One region of the Fictibacillus sp. 5RED26 genome, then DNA from elsewhere that is predicted to be linked to it. Evidence: riboswitches for the same ligand, from Rfam matches in the RefSeq annotation. Region 1 holds a riboswitch; the other holds the start of a gene.

Region 1 (7,999 bases):
CTGGACTTTCTATGAAAGAAGTATTAGAAGAGTTGATTAAAGCAGGTCTTGATACCCTGCCTGGTGGTGGTGCTGAGATTCTGACCGAACGTTACCGTTTAAAAATGAGCCCAGACAAAGCATCGACTGATCAGTGGTTAGAAGCACATGAAATCGCTCATGGTTTAGGATTAAAAACACATGCAACAATGTTGTACGGATCTATTGAGACGAAAGAAGAACGTCTCATTCATATGGACCGCTTGCGCCAACTTCAAGATTCAACAAACGGATTCATGGTATTCATCCCGTTAGCTATGCAGCCTCGTACACAATCTATGGGATTGATGAGAAGAACATCTGCTTTTGATGATATGAGAACCATTGCGATCAGCCGACTCATGCTAGATAATTTTGACCATATCAAAGCATATTGGATCAACATTGGTGTTCAGTTAACTCAAATGGCATTAACGTTCGGTTCAAGTGACATCCACGGAACGTTGATTGAGGAACGTATCTCTCACGCTGTTGGAGCATTAACGTCATCAGGGATTACACGTAAAGAACTTGTTCACTTGATCAAAACAGCCAACAAAGTTCCTGTAGAACGTGATACATTTTATAACATTATTCAAAAATACTAAAAAGTGGAGGCGATTGTGCCTCCACTTTTTTATGTTCGTTACTCAATCCATTTCACAACATCGCTCATATCTTGACGAACTTTTGGACGGGGTTCATTTACGCGATAGCCGAATCCTACCATAACCGCTACTTCAAAGTTTCCTCCTTGAAGTACTCCTTCTCTTTCTAAAATTGCCTGAACTTTCTCTTGATCAAATCCTTCGATCGGGCAAGAATCAATTCCTATCTGCGCTGCAGCTGTCATCATATTTCCTAGTGCAATATAGACTTGTTTAGCTGCCCAATCGACCATAGCGCGGTCGTTTCCAAGAAGCTTAAAGTCAGATTCTAAGAATGTCTTGTAAAACCCACTGATCGCATCATACGCTTCTTTCGGAAGATTCTTTACATCTTTCTTGATATGCTCAATGTATTCTGAATCGTACATCATATCTTCTGCCGTACGTGCTAGCATCACGATATAGTGACTCGCAGTCGGCAATTGTTTTTGTGCGCCCCATGATACAGGTTTCAACTGTTCACGTAGCTCTGGGTCTTGAATGACAACAAAACGCCAAGGCTCAAAGCCGAAGGAACTCGGTGATAGACGTCCAGTTTCTAAAATAAATTCAAAGTCTTCATCTGAAATCTTTTTCTCTGGATCAAATTCCTTTGTTGCATGTCTGAACTGAAATGCCTCTAAGATTTCTTGTTTTTTAGCTTCTTTATTCATGATGTTTATCTCTCCTTCAATATTTATGAACGTAATTTAAAGTTGTTTTGATATCCTACACAATATATTATAAAAGTAATAACAAAAATGAAAAGTACGCACATTTTTGTGTCATAGTATCATTTTTTATACTAAAGGAGCCATTCAATGACTAATCAACAATTCGACCTTTCCAATTGGCAATCTCACGGCTATTCATGTCCAGTCGAAGCGACTCTTGATATTATCGGTGGTAAGTGGAAAAGCGTTATTTTGTATCACTTGATCGAGGGCAAGATACGTTTTAACGAACTAAAGCGCCTCGTCCCTGGAATTACACAGCGAATGCTTACCCTACAGCTACGAGAATTAGAGCGTGACGGCATCATACACCGAGAAGTTTATAAACAAGTCCCGCCGAAAGTGGAATATTCTCTAACTTCATTTGGTGAAACACTGATCCCTATTATAAAGTCCATGCTTCAATGGGGAATTGAACATACGGAGAAAATCGTTCAACATCGTGAGCAGGCTGAAGTTAAGGATTAAAAAAAGAAAGCATCTCTGCTTTCTTTTTTAGTAGGTGTAGGCTTAATGTGTGCACCTTCTACCTATTAGTATGATATTCACCCGTACAGATTATTTCTGCTGGGCCAGTCATCCAAATATCTCCATTATCTTTCCAGTTAATGATGAGATCTCCGCCTGCTAAATGAACAGTAATATCCGTATTTCTATCTGCTTCTTCGTTTAGAACGGCAGCTACAGCTGCTGCACAAGCTCCTGTACCACAAGCTTGTGTAATACCTGATCCTCTCTCCCAAACTCTAAAGTGCATTTCACTTTTAGACACCACTTCTACAAACTCTGCGTTTACCCAATCAGGAAACATTGAATCTTTTTCGATGATTGGTCCTAACGAATGCAGAGGCGCTTTCTCAATATTATCCACAAAGAAAACGGCATGTGGATTTCCCATGGAAACAGCAGTGAGTCTTAAAGGTGTCCCATCAAAAGATACTTCCTCATTCACCACTTGTTGGAGGTGGTCAAATCCCGTGACAGGAATTTTTTGAGGTCGAAGGATGGGGTTACCCATATTAACCGTAACGAGTGATACTTTATTGTTGTTACCTATTGTTACTTTTGCAGTTACTAAACCACCTAGTGTTTCAATCTGAAATTCGGTTTCTGTTACTAACCTGTTTTCGTACGCATATTTGGCTACACATCGAAGTCCGTTACCACAGTTTTTAGCTTCAGAACCATCATTATTAAAGATTCTCATTTTAACTGGCGCTAATTCGCTTGGGCAGATTAGAATCATCCCATCTGATCCGATGCCCGTGTAAGGATTTGAGACTTCCGCTGCTAACCTCGGCAGATCAGCTTCATCAATACACTCTTCAAACATGTTTATATAGATGTAATTATTGCCTAATCCATGCATTTTTGTGAATTTCAACGTATCCATCGCTTAACCCTGCTCCTTATGATTGACCTCTCAATTTTTCATCCGTATAAAAATAATCATCGTCGGCGTTTAGTATGGTTAACTTGCCATGACAACAAGGCATAATAAGTATCTGTTTAATTCCTTCTTGAGCAAGATTCAGTTGTTCTTCTTTAAAGGAAGTCAATACATTGTCTCGTTGGCAGAACGGACATTCCGAAATATAAATATCCTTCATCATTCTTTCATATGGCCATGTATATTCAAATGTTAATTTCATATCGGTTCATCCTCTATTTGGAAGGTATGGTTATTGCATATTCGTTCACAACTTACATTTTTTAAAGTATAATAGGTGATGTAACAAAATACAATAGCGATCCATCTTCGGGGCAGGGTGAAATTCCCGACCGGCGGTAAATGAAGATTCCCTCTTCATCAGCCCGTGAGCGAAAAAGTTTTCTTTTTTGCTGATCTGGTGTAATTCCAGAGCCGACAGTATAGTCTGGATGGGAGAAGATGTAGGTACAGCGGTTCAACTCTAATTAGAACCCTTTGTTTAAGCATGCCATTTTGTGCATCTTTTACATGCTGTTTATCATACTTACAAACTCCCTTAGTCTCATTAACTGACTAAGGATTTTTTGTGTGAAACAGGCTGTGCTGCATTCGAAATCATGAGATGGCGCAACACAAAAGAGGAGAGATTTCAATGCAAAAGGGAAAGATCAAACAAATGGTAGCGGTATCGATGCTCAGTACGATTGCTTATGTACTGATGATGCTCGACTTTCCGTTCCCAGGGTTACCTCCATTTTTAAAGATTGATTTTAGTGAGGTGCCTGCACTTCTAGCTGCAATCATTTTCGGACCAGCGGCAGGAGTTATGGTGGAAGCCATAAAAAATGTTCTACACTACGGGATAGTAGGAAGCTTTACCGGAGTACCAGTTGGCCAATTAGCAAACTTTGTGGCCGGTATTCTATTCATTCTTCCAGTATCCTACTTATTCCGCAAAAAGAATTCTGTTAAACGTCTTTCAGCGGGCTTGATCTTAGGAACGGTTTTGATGACATTTATGATGGGTCTGCTCAACTACTTAATCATCTTACCAGCCTATACGTGGTTCCTTGGTGCTGATCCGATGTCTAGCCAGATGATGCTTGATCTTATATTAAAAGGTATAACACCGTTTAACTTGATAAAAGGTACAATAATTACACTGTTATTCGTAGCATTATACAACCGAATGCAGCCATGGGTGATGAAACAGATCGCTCAACAGGCTTAAATATAGAAGATAAAACCGCAGGGGGGATGATTCCCACTGCGGTTTTTTTATTGTTCATGATAGGGGTATTATGCTGGACGGGCGGTTAGATTGCTTGTCGAAATTTAGCGAACCGCCTTTATTTTTGAATTTAGACTTAATTGAACGCCGTTTTGACTTAATTAAGTCTTATTTCGACCCAATTTTGTTTGCTTAGACTTAATTATAGATGATGATACCCTAGCTGGTATTATTCAGGGGACTATGTCCCAAGTGTGACAGAGAATTGCACCGCACGCTATCTGCTAAAAGCCTCCCTAACAAAAAAAGATGCTCAAGCATTAGCTTGAACATCTTAAAATGAAACCATTTTTATAGAATAAACATACCTGCGATTGCACCGCTTAGTAAGTTTGCGATTGTAGCTGCGATTACAGCGCGCATTCCAAGTCTTGCGATGTCAGGACGACGAGTAGGTGCCATTGCTCCAAGACCACCTAAAAGGATTGCGATCGAAGAAAGGTTCGCGAAACCACAAAGTGCGAAACTTACAACCGCTACTGTTTTCGGCATTAAGTCTGGAATTTGAGGTGCGAATGAAGAATAAGCAACGAACTCATTCAATACGATTTTTTGACCGATGAACGTACCGGCTTTAACTGCTTCTTCCCACGGTACACCAATAACAAATGCGATTGGAGCGAAAATATAACCTAGAATTTGTTGAAGTGTGATATCATAACCGAACCAGCCACCGATTCCGCAAAGGATACCGTTAACTAAAGCGATAAGTGCGATGAATGCAAGTAACATTGCCCCAACGTTAAGTGCGATTTGAAGTCCATCTCCAGCACCTTTTGCTGCAGCGTCAATTACGTTTACTGTATCTTTATCACGTTCTAATTTGATCTCACCCATTGTTTCAGGCTCTTCTGTTTCAGGAACAATGATCTTAGCGATTGCAAGTCCTGCAGGAGCACACATAAAGCTTGCCGCGATTAAGTATTCTAACGGTACTCCTAATAGGTAATAACCAATCAATACAGAACCTGCTACTGATGCTAGTCCACCTACCATTACAGCAAAAAGTTCAGATTGAGTAAGACGGTTCATATATGGACGAATAACTAGAGGTGCTTCTGTCTGACCTAAGAAAATATTTGCAGTAGCACTCATTGATTCTGCTTTACTAGTTTTTAATAACTTAGATAATGCTCCCCCTAAAATTCTTACAACCCATTGCATGATGCCTAGGTAATAAAGAACTGAGATTAGAGAAGAGAAGAAAATGATAACGGTTAAAACTTGAAACGCAAAGATAAATCCTTTTCCTTCTGCTGGAATCATACTTCCAAACAAGAAAGTAATTCCTTCGTTCGCATAAGCCACAACGTTTGAAACCTTTTGTGAGACGCTTTGCAATGCTTGTTTTCCAGCATCCCATTTAAGAACGATCAACGCAAAAGCAATTTGAATTGCTAGTGCACCGATTACCGTTCTCCAGTTAATCGCTTTCTTATTTTGAGAAAGTAAGAATGCGATTACAAGAAGAACGAGCATACCACCTAATCCCCATAAAATTTGCATATTCGTACACCCCTTTTGTAATTTGGAAGAAAACGCTTACTATTAGCACGTTAGTTGTCAGACATCCAATGACTGACCCTTTTCTAATGTAACAAATTTCGACAAAAATGCAATCGTTTTTCAAAAAATTATATGCTAGATATTTTTCCCAATCATAACTCCCTTATCCATAGAAAAAGCAGCTATCCCATTTTTAGAATAGCTGCTTTTTAAAACATTCCGTTTTCTTCTATATGATTGTAAATATTTTTCACAAGTTCATCTGATGTTTCTCCGTGAACGATATCTCCATTTACGAGAGCAAACATCGACTTTGCACAGTGTCCACAATAGCCTAGACACCCATACTCGATAACGTCTAGATCATAGTCTTTCTCGAGTTCTTCGAGCGCTTTTTGTGCACCACTCGCTAAATTACTTACACAAAACTCTATAATCGGTCTCATTTCCGTCTTCACCTCTTGATGAATCCATCCTAACCGTTTCTATAGTTGTAGTCAATGTAAACACTCATTCTTCCTGTGTTTTTTCTATAAAAGAGTTGTGAAATTGTTGCAAAGTGCTATACTTAAACATGTCAAAAACGTGTAATCGTTTACTTATTTCGAGTTAAGGTTATTTACTAATATATGCATTTTTAAAAACAGATAAGAATTGTCTTGAAAGAAAAGGGGAAATGACAAATGAAACACCTCGTTTTACTTGGCGGAGGATATGGAAATATGCGTGTGCTAAAGAGACTTCTTAATTCCTCAGACCTCCCTGAAAACATTCAGCTTACGCTTATTGATCGTGTACCTTATCATTGTTTAAAAACTGAATACTATGCACTTGCTGCAGGTACGATATCTGACCATCATGTACGTGTTACCTTTCCAGACCACCCTCGCCTGAATATTAAATACGGCGAAGTTACAGCAATTGATGTAAAAGAAAAAAAAGTTCTATTAAAAGATCAAGATGCAGTCTCATATGACGATTTGGTTATCGGCCTAGGTTGCGAAGACAAATATCATAATGTCCCTGGTGCTGACCAATTTACGCTCAGCATTCAGACTATTGATAAATCACGTCAAACGTATCAAATTCTAAACAACTTGCATGCTAATGCGGTTGTTGCAGTAGTTGGTGCCGGTCTTTCAGGAGTTGAGTTGGCATCTGAACTTCGTGAGAGCCGTCCGGATCTTACAATTAAACTCTTTGACCGTGGTGATATGATTCTTTCCGCTTATAAGAAGCGATTGAGCAACTATGTACAAAACTGGTTCGTTGAACACGGTGTTGAAGTAATCAATAATTCAAATGTAACAAAGGTTGAAGAAGGCGCTCTTTATAATCATGATGAAAAGGTAGAGTGTGATGCTATCGTTTGGACGGCAGGTATACAGCCGAGCCGAATCGTTCGTGATTTAGATGTTGAAAAAGACAGTCAAGGACGTGTTGTTCTAACTGAACATCATCACCTTCCAAACGAAGAGCATGTATACGTTGTTGGAGATTGCGCGAGCCTTCCTTATGCACCAAGTGCACAATTAGCAGAGGAGCAAGCAGAACAAATCTCTCAAGTCCTTTTAGCTCGTTGGAACGAACAGCCTCTTCCTGAGATGAACGAGATTAAACTAAAAGGAGTTATGGGTTCTCTTGGTAAGAAGAGCGGATTTGGTACGATGGGTAGCACTGCTCTTATTGGTAGAGTGCCACGCTTATTAAAATCAGGAATTCTATGGTTGTATAAATATCAAGTATAAGAAAATACCCATGCAGCAGCATGGGTATTTTCTTTATTTTTACCAATAATAAGGACGAAAACGACGAATTCGGTAAAAAGGAAAACCAAAAACTCCGAAGCCTGGAAAAAACGGCCCGACAAAAATGATACGGCTATTACGGTCAGCGTTCTCACCTGGCATGATCATATACATGTTATCCTGATCATAGCTATGCAATTGACCGTGATATACATTTCCATCATTCAATTCGATCGTAACCTTCTGTCCCATGTACTCGAGACAAAGATCATGATAATGATGGTGATGATGTCCTGCATATGAGGATGATTCATCTTTATGACTTTTACCTTTTAAAGGGTTCAACAATACAATTTGCCTCCTTTTTTCTCTATACATCTTATTCTTAAGAGAAAACAAGGCGTGTGTACAAACCCAAAATAAAAAAAATAGGCGCTTAACTTACAGCGCCATAACCGTTCTGTTCTATAATTGCGTAGATCGTTTTTAAATTCGGATTACCTTCTGCTACTACTTCTCCATCTATCACAACGACAGGATAAAAAAGGTCTTCTTCTACAATTCTTTCTGAAAATGCCTGATCGATCTCATTTTCCGTATTTTCCATGTCTATATAAAGAACA
Region 2 (7,999 bases), on a different contig from region 1:
TCTTCTTTCATAATTTCACAGATAACACCAGCCGATTTGCTGCCTGCCATTTGTGCAAGATCGATGGCTGCTTCCGTATGGCCTGCTCTTCGCAACACACCACCGTTTTTTCCGATCAACGGAAAAATATGACCAGGTCGTTTGAAATCAGAAGGTAGGGAATCTGCATTCACAAGCTCACGTACTGTAGACGCTCTCTCTTGAGCCGAAATACCTGTTGTTGTTGAAATATGATCGACGCTTATCGTAAAAGCCGTGCCATGCGAATCTGTGTTGGCTACTACCATCGGTGAAAGATCAAGCTTTAACGCAATTTCTTCTGAGATCGGTGTACACACTAAACCTCTGCCATGTGTCACCATAAAATTAATGGTTTCAGGAGTTATACCTTCTGCGAGTGCTACAAAGTCACCCTCGTTTTCACGATCTTCGTCATCTACTACGATCACAATTTTTCCTTCTTTAAGATCTGCCACTGCTTCTTCTATGGAGTGAAACATGAACTCTCCTCCTAAAATCCGTGCTCTTGTAAGAAATCAAGAGACAGCTTTGACTTTTGTGTAGTTTCTTCTTTCGGCGACAACATATTGTGTACATACTTTGCGAGCATGTCGCATTCGATATTCACGATGTCACCCGTTCCTTTCGACCCTAAGATCGTGTGTTCTGCTGTATGAGGAATCAATGAAACAGTAATTGTACTTTCGGTCACTTCAAAAATAGTGAGACTCGTTCCATCTACACATACAGAGCCTTTCAACATAAAATAACGCATCAGATGGTCAGGTAACACAATCGTATAATAGATGGCATTTCTCTCTGGACGCTTTTCAATGATTGTTCCTGTCCCATCCACATGCCCGGAAACAAAATGTCCACCGAACCGGCCACCTGCAGCCATCGCTCGTTCAAGATTGACCAAATCACGGTTGTTTAACAATCTCAATGTGGATGAACGAAACGTCTCTGGCATAACATCTACCGTGAACTCTCTTTTACTAAAAGAAGTTACGGTTAGACAAACACCGTTAACTGCGATACTGTCTCCAAGGTTTACATCTTTTAATACTTCTTGGGCTGTAACAGTAAGAACAATCGTTTCGTTGCCTTTAGAAATTGATTTTATCGTACCTTTTTCTTCGATAATGCCTGTAAACAAAAAGCTTTCCCTCCCCTCGTATGACGTAAGTATCATCGTAAATATGCATAAGCAGGAGTCCTTTTTTTCTTAATACAAATAACCCCGGAAACAGATTGCTTCCGGGGTTTTAAATGTTAAGAATATAACGAAATAAACCTTTAAATATACCTATTTCAAACACAGGTATTCTAAAAGTGTTCACGTTCCTTCTCCCATCCAGACTATACTGTCGGCTTCGGAATTGCACCGAATCCACCGTTTCTGCTACATGCAAAACCGGGTCACGGACTGAGAGGCTGAAGCCTCATCACCGCCGGTTGGGAATTTCACCCGACCCCGAAGGACTTATTTACTTATGTTCATTATAAGTAAACAGCAGCGTGAATTCAAACGTGATCACTTTTATTGGCCAATAATTAATTTTTCTTTCGGGTAATGAATGTGCTCTGTAACCACTTTTCCTCGGATAATGAACAAGAATGAAAGTACGCCAATTCTTCCAATAAACATCAGAAGCATTAAGATCACTTTACCTGTTGAGCTCAACTGACCTGTAATTCCAGTGGAAAGCCCTGTAGTTCCGAAAGCTGAACATACCTCAAAGAATAAGTACTCGATCGGCATAGGGTCAGTAATCGCTAAGATAATAGTGGATGTCGTACAGAGCACCATCGCAACGATAATAACAATAAACGACTTGTGTATATCTTCAGGGTATATCTCACGCTTAAAGATTTTTATCGTGTTTCTACCCTTCGCATAAAAGAGGATTGCTAATAATGCTACAGCAAAAGTCGTCGTACGAATCCCCCCACCTACTGAGCTTGGAGAAGCACCAATAAACATCATCACTCCTAAGAAGAGAAGTGTTGGTACTGTGAATTCCGAGACGTCCATCGTGGATAGGCCTCCACTTCGTGTGGTAACAGACTGAAACAACGAATAAAAGATTGTTTCATGCCAAGACTTACCTTCGAAGAATGCATTCATCTCTAGTACATAAATCCCTATGGCTCCTGTAATAACTAATAACGCAAATGTAGTTGTTGTAACTTTCGTAAAAAGAGTGAACGTATAACGCTCTAAATACTTACGCTCTTTAATAAAGTTATTGATCTCTACTAATACAGGAAATCCAATAGCACCGGATGTAATCAAAAACATCGTAACGATCTGAACAAGATAATCATGACGAAACGGGATCAATGAACTTCCCGTTATATCAAAACCTGCATTCGTTGTTGCTGTAACTGCTGCGAAGAATGCGTGATAGAGCACTTCTATTTCTGTATCATAATAAGGCTGAAACAAGATAAAGAACAATACTGTTCCTACGATTTCAATTCCAATAATGAGTGTTAGTATTTGCTTCATCAACTGAACAAGCCCAGCAAGTGTAGATTGATTCTGGTCTGTCATAATCAATTGACGCTCTCTCATCCCAATACGTTTACCGATTAAAAGCCAAATGGCTGTACCGAGCGTCATAACGCCGATCCCACCAATCTGCACGATGATGGCAAGAAGGACGACTCCAACTTGATTAAACGTTTCTGAGATATTAACAGAAGTTAGACCTGTTACACTAACTGCACTCACGGCGGTAAACAGGGCATCGATAAATTTCAACTCTACTCCTTCGTTATGACCGACCGGCAAGCTTAAAAGAATAGTCGCTACTAAAACGGACAATAAATAAAAGATGACGATTAGCTGAACGGAAGTAAGAAATGATTTTTTTTGTTGTGAAGTTGCTGTATTTTTAAACATATATTTTCACCTGTCGAAAGGATTTTTCTGTAACCTTCTGAAATCTTAACAATAGCATTTCCATTTAACAAGGTGAAATTGAACATTTGCTAAAAAAAGACTGTTAATCTTCTAAGTTACATTCTTCATCAGCCATTCTCTTTTCAATAAGCCTCATTAATTCAGCGGGGTTATCTACTTTAATAACTACCCTTGTCACGTTCTTCTTAAATCCATATATGATATCTGACCTTACAGGTTTTTTCAACAGCAACTCAATATTCGGTTTTTCCGGAATAAAATCACTTACTCGGGCTTCAAACGTATACTTCATTTCTGCTGCACTCAACTCATCTGGTCCTTCATACGTTTTCCATTCTTGGATGTATTTAAACGGCAGATCAAGGCTTTTAATAAATCCTATATTCAGTATCAACGATTGATTTGTAACGATCAAAGGGACTTTTTTTACAGCTTGCATCTGACCGATGAGAAAAAGAATAGAGTAGATGTTTATAAATAATAAAATCAAAGAGACTGTATGGTTCCATTGACTGAAGAAATAATGAAGACCGACTGATTCGATGATAAGCGCATGGATCAACATGAGCTGGAGAGCTACATAACTTGTATTCTTATGGAGAGTAAATGTTTGTCCAGTCATCACAGGTGCTTTTCGCCAGGAAAAGAAAGCATAATAGAACATCGTAACTTCACTGACGAGAGAATCGATCAAGCGACTTTGTGCGAAATGAAGATTTACAGCGTGTTTGATTTTCAATAAAAACGGTAGATCAACAGCTAAGTCACGGTACGACTTCTTTACTTTAGGTAACTTTCTGCACACGATAAATAGTAAATAAAGCTCAATAGAGATAAAACCCGCTTCTAAAAGAAGTAGAGCTTTCGGAATAAATGATACAGATTTCAACAGATCATCTGGAATGATAAATGAAGCGAAAGCATAACTCACTAATGCGACAAGCAGTGTCAGCTTCCATGAGTATCTTTTACGAATAATAAAGTAATAGGTAAGTAGAGGAATAACGAGAAGAAAATCAAACATAGAGCCAATGAGCACAGAAGTAGGTATGGGTTGGAAATAAGTTGTCTGATAAAGAAGTACATTGCTGCCAATGACCAATAAGCTAAGAAATAGATAAGGTATCCACCTGATCGGCCTGTTCATGGTTTCAATCATAAAATCCCTCCTCACTTCCATTATACAATAAATACCATTTCTTTCTTCCTTTGCATGATTTTGTCACAAAAGGTACAAAAAAAGGACCCTACACCTCAAACGGTGGATGGTCCTCTTTCGTGTGATTTAGCTTTTCTTTAACCGGAATAAAAACAAGCAGACATAAACAGAAAGCGACTAGTTCTAGTGAAAGGATATACCACGGATACGGTCCTAAGTAATCTAGAAGCGAAGCATTCGTTGGTTTCTCTAGCAAGAACATATAGTTTGCATCAATAGTCACATCTACAACATAGACACCTATAGCATAAATGTTCAGCCATAAGAATGACTGAAAAAGAAGATGCCAGCTAATGGTATAAGATCTTACAATCGCATAGTATAGAGCTGTCCAAACAATAAAAGCATGAGCCATAAAATATTGGATGAATCGAAAATGCCAAGGCTCTTGAAATAACTCTGGTGTAAGTAATCCTTGTATGGCACCTGTTAAACCAAAAAGGTAGACAAAAGCAAAAAGTCTCCGATTATCCGTTAAGAGTAACAACACGGACAACAGAATGTTAAAACTACATAGCTGCAAAGGAAGGAAAATATGAAGGTCCCATAAGTCATTATGAACGGCCCATATGTGATATGAACTTTCTGAGACTACAAGCCCTGTGATCAAGACTTTCTTCCATAATTGCATCTTCCTCATACGTATCCGATAGCGGTACATACCCATACTCACAAAAAGGATTAACATTAATAAAAGCACATGCTCCCATTGGAACATCCTAAAACCAGAAGCTCCTGCACCAAACCAATTTTCCATTGAACCCCTCCACCTTCTACCTACTATTATTCAAAAATCTTCGTGCACTTTCCTTTGTATACTTTTAAATTTTATTGCGTAGCGTAACAGTGTTATGTTACATTACTAATAAGGAGGTTAATCATGGAAAATCTAATCTCAAAGAAAGATCTATTAGAAGAAGCAAATATATCTTACGGCCAGCTATACAGATGGAAAAGAAAGAACTTGATTCCTGAAAACTGGTTCATTCGAAAATCTACCTTTACAGGCCAAGAAACATTCTTTCCTAAAGATGATATATTGCTGCGCATTGAAAAAATTAAAACTTTAAAAGATGATTTATCACTCGATGAACTTGCTGATATGTTCTCTCCTTCCCCGACACTCACTTCATTATCAGCAGAAGAGCTCACCAAACGTAACATTGTTTCTCATACAGCAGTAGAGATGTATAACAACTTTCATGGTCCTACTCATTCGTTTTCATTTAATCAGTTATTAACTTTATATGTATTGAATTCATTGCTGCAAACGGGCGATGTAAATCGAACAGAAGGCGTAGACCTGTTGAAGCTTTTTGATGAACATGCACAGAGCACAAAGAACAGCGAAAGTGAATTAATCTTTATTAGAAAAATGGGCGTTTCATTTTTTATCCTCACACCAGAACCGGCCAACCTTCTATTAGAGCCTCAAGCAAAGAAAATCGCTCACTATAAACTGAGTCAGTGCATGGAAGAACTAAAACTTAAGCTTTCTTAATAATTGGAGGAGGAATAGCAATGGAACGAACTCAGTTAAAGAATATTAGTATTTCCGGATCAGGAACTTCTTCTGGTGGCGAGTTTCATCAAGTAAAGGTTAACGGAAGTGCACATATATATGGCGATCTCATATGTGAAGAGTTTAAATGCAACGGAAGTGCACATTTAGAGGGAAACATTACTACTGATACGGCCAAAATCAATGGATCAACCCATTTCGAAGGCGATGTAGAAGTGAAGGAAATGACGATTAACGGTAGCACAGACATCGATGGTCACCTTCTTTGCGACGAATTAAAGGTTCAAGGCTCCTCTTCTATTAAGGGGGATGTAAAAGGAAAAGAAATCATCGTTCGCGGCTCTGCCTCTGTACAAGGAAATGTATCAAGCGACGAAGTAGACGTAAAAGGACAAATTAAAATAAAGGGAGATTGTGAAGCTGAATCTTTTGAAGCACGCGGCAATTTTAAGATAGATGGTCTCTTAAATGCAGGGACGATCGACGTAGAACTGCTACGTCATTGTGAAGCTAAAGAAATTGGCGGCGAGAACATCACAGTTAAAAAGACCCGGGATGCATCTGGCTTTAAAAAGCTGATTAAATTTTTTATGAGCAACCACACGGATCAACTAACGGCAGAAGTGATCGAAGGCGACTACTTATATCTTGAACACACACACGCTGAAGTAGTACGCGGAAACACGATAGAAATCGGTCCCGGCTGTAATATAAAAAGAATTGAATATAAAACAAGTTTAGAAATTGATCAAAATGCCAAAGTGGAAACTCAGGAAAAGATTTAATCATGACTCTCTCGTTCAATATGTAAAAGCTACCTTGTTTATCTGGTAGCTTTTTTATTTCGCACGTTTCTATAATCTTCCCTCATCTGAAAAGGAAATCCACAGCTTTCATCCACCCTTCATGTCTTTCATGGTAAATAATGTATAGATTCTTATCCTTCATCAAACATTATAGGATAAGGCAGGTGTTAGCAATCATGGATACAACCAAAGTAGAAGTTCCTATTAACAAAGATCTTCAAGCAAATGATGAATATATGCGTAATCTTTATAAGAACTGTGATGATATTAAGATCAGGCACTTTCAATTTGGTTCAGATTACAAACAAGAAGCTCTTGTTGTACATTGTGACTCTCTCGTCCAAGAAGAAAAGTCCAACCTGCTTCACCAGGTACTTAAGGATATGCCCGATTTTGAGGCAGCCCTTTCACTTGATGTTTCGGTTCAACAGATAAAGGTCTTTTTTGAGAACAAGGGCGTCTCATCAAGACCTGTTATGTTACTAAAAAACTACAATGAATTAAATGCCAATATCGTCAATGGCCATATTGTTTTGATTTTTGATAAATGGGATTTAGCTCTAAGCTTTGATGCATCTTCTGTAGAAAAAAGAAGTGTTGCAGAACCACAGAACGAGGTAGTTGTTGTTGGCCCTCGAGAAGGTACGATCGAAAACCTGCAAAAGAACCTTGGTTTGATTCGCTCTCGAGTAAAGACACCCAATCTTAAATTTATTTTTAAACAAACGGATGGCAAGTCTAATACGAAATTTGTTTATGGCTATTTAGATGGAACTGTTAAAAAGGAAATGCTTGAAGAGTTTGAATTAAGAATCAACAAAATTAAAAACGAAGAAATTTTAGAAACATCCTATATCGCTGAATTAATTGAGGAATCGTCCGTTACTCCCTTCCCTCAATATCGATTTACCGAAAGACCAGATGTTGCTTCAGCCTCGTTATTAGAAGGCAAGATTATAATTCTAATGGAAGGAACAGGAACGATCGTTATCTGTCCTGGATTGTTTAATGAATTTTTCCAATCTGCTTCCGATTATTATCAACGATCTGTTTTTTCATCCATCATCAGGTTGGTACGATTTATTGGCTTTATTTTGAGCCTGGCTTTACCTAGTATCTATATCGCTTTGACTACTTTTCATTCTGAATTAATACCGACCGTTTTATTGATCGCTCTCTTAGATACACGAGAAGGGATACCCTTTCCTGCAATCATAGAAGCTTTAATCATGCTGTTTTTTTTCGAACTCTTACAAGAAGCAGGGGTCCGGCTACCTAAACCTATTGGATCAACTGTGAGTATCGTTGGAGCACTAATTATCGGAGAAGCTTCCATTAACGCTGGACTCGCCTCACCGATCATGATTGTTGTTATTGGATTGACGGGAATCGCATCCTTTTCTATCCCTTATTATGATTTTGGCTTTGCTGCACGTTTGTTGCGAATACCATTAATGTTTCTAGCAGCTATTATGGGAGGCTTCGGTCTGTTTCTTGGATTTATTCTTATCTTCCTGCAC

The links. Region 1 has a riboswitch for FMN ahead of IHV10_RS16665 (ECF transporter S component). Riboswitches for the same ligand answer to the same signal wherever they lie in the genome.
Region 2: another riboswitch for FMN. It lies ahead of ribE (riboflavin synthase); the one in region 1 lies ahead of IHV10_RS16665 (ECF transporter S component).

The regions. Positions count from the first base shown of each region.
Region 1 is NZ_JACZDU010000004.1:351,754-359,752, forward strand. Features, by position in the region: gene mqnE (aminofutalosine synthase MqnE) at 1-626, shown strand, start outside; gene IHV10_RS16645 (NAD(P)H-dependent oxidoreductase) at 665-1,339, opposite strand; gene IHV10_RS16650 (winged helix-turn-helix transcriptional regulator) at 1,487-1,867, shown strand; gene dapF (diaminopimelate epimerase) at 1,926-2,792, opposite strand; gene IHV10_RS16660 (hypothetical protein) at 2,809-3,051, opposite strand; FMN riboswitch at 3,151-3,296, shown strand; gene IHV10_RS16665 (ECF transporter S component) at 3,484-4,062, shown strand; gene IHV10_RS16670 (NupC/NupG family nucleoside CNT transporter) at 4,414-5,628, opposite strand; gene IHV10_RS16675 (YuzB family protein) at 5,838-6,074, opposite strand; gene IHV10_RS16680 (NAD(P)/FAD-dependent oxidoreductase) at 6,312-7,376, shown strand; gene IHV10_RS16685 (LSM domain-containing protein) at 7,416-7,724, opposite strand; gene IHV10_RS16690 (YuzD family protein) at 7,813-7,999, opposite strand, start outside.
Region 2 is NZ_JACZDU010000001.1:69,110-77,108, reverse strand. Features, by position in the region: gene IHV10_RS00465 (bifunctional 3,4-dihydroxy-2-butanone-4-phosphate synthase/GTP cyclohydrolase II) at 1-500, opposite strand, end outside; gene ribE (riboflavin synthase) at 512-1,159, opposite strand; FMN riboswitch at 1,342-1,489, opposite strand; gene IHV10_RS00455 (TrkH family potassium uptake protein) at 1,544-2,911, opposite strand; gene IHV10_RS00450 (hypothetical protein) at 3,015-4,091, opposite strand; gene IHV10_RS00445 (TIGR02206 family membrane protein) at 4,180-4,908, opposite strand; gene IHV10_RS00440 (YhbD family protein) at 5,032-5,652, shown strand; gene IHV10_RS00435 (polymer-forming cytoskeletal protein) at 5,673-6,458, shown strand; gene IHV10_RS00430 (spore germination protein) at 6,656-7,999, shown strand, end outside.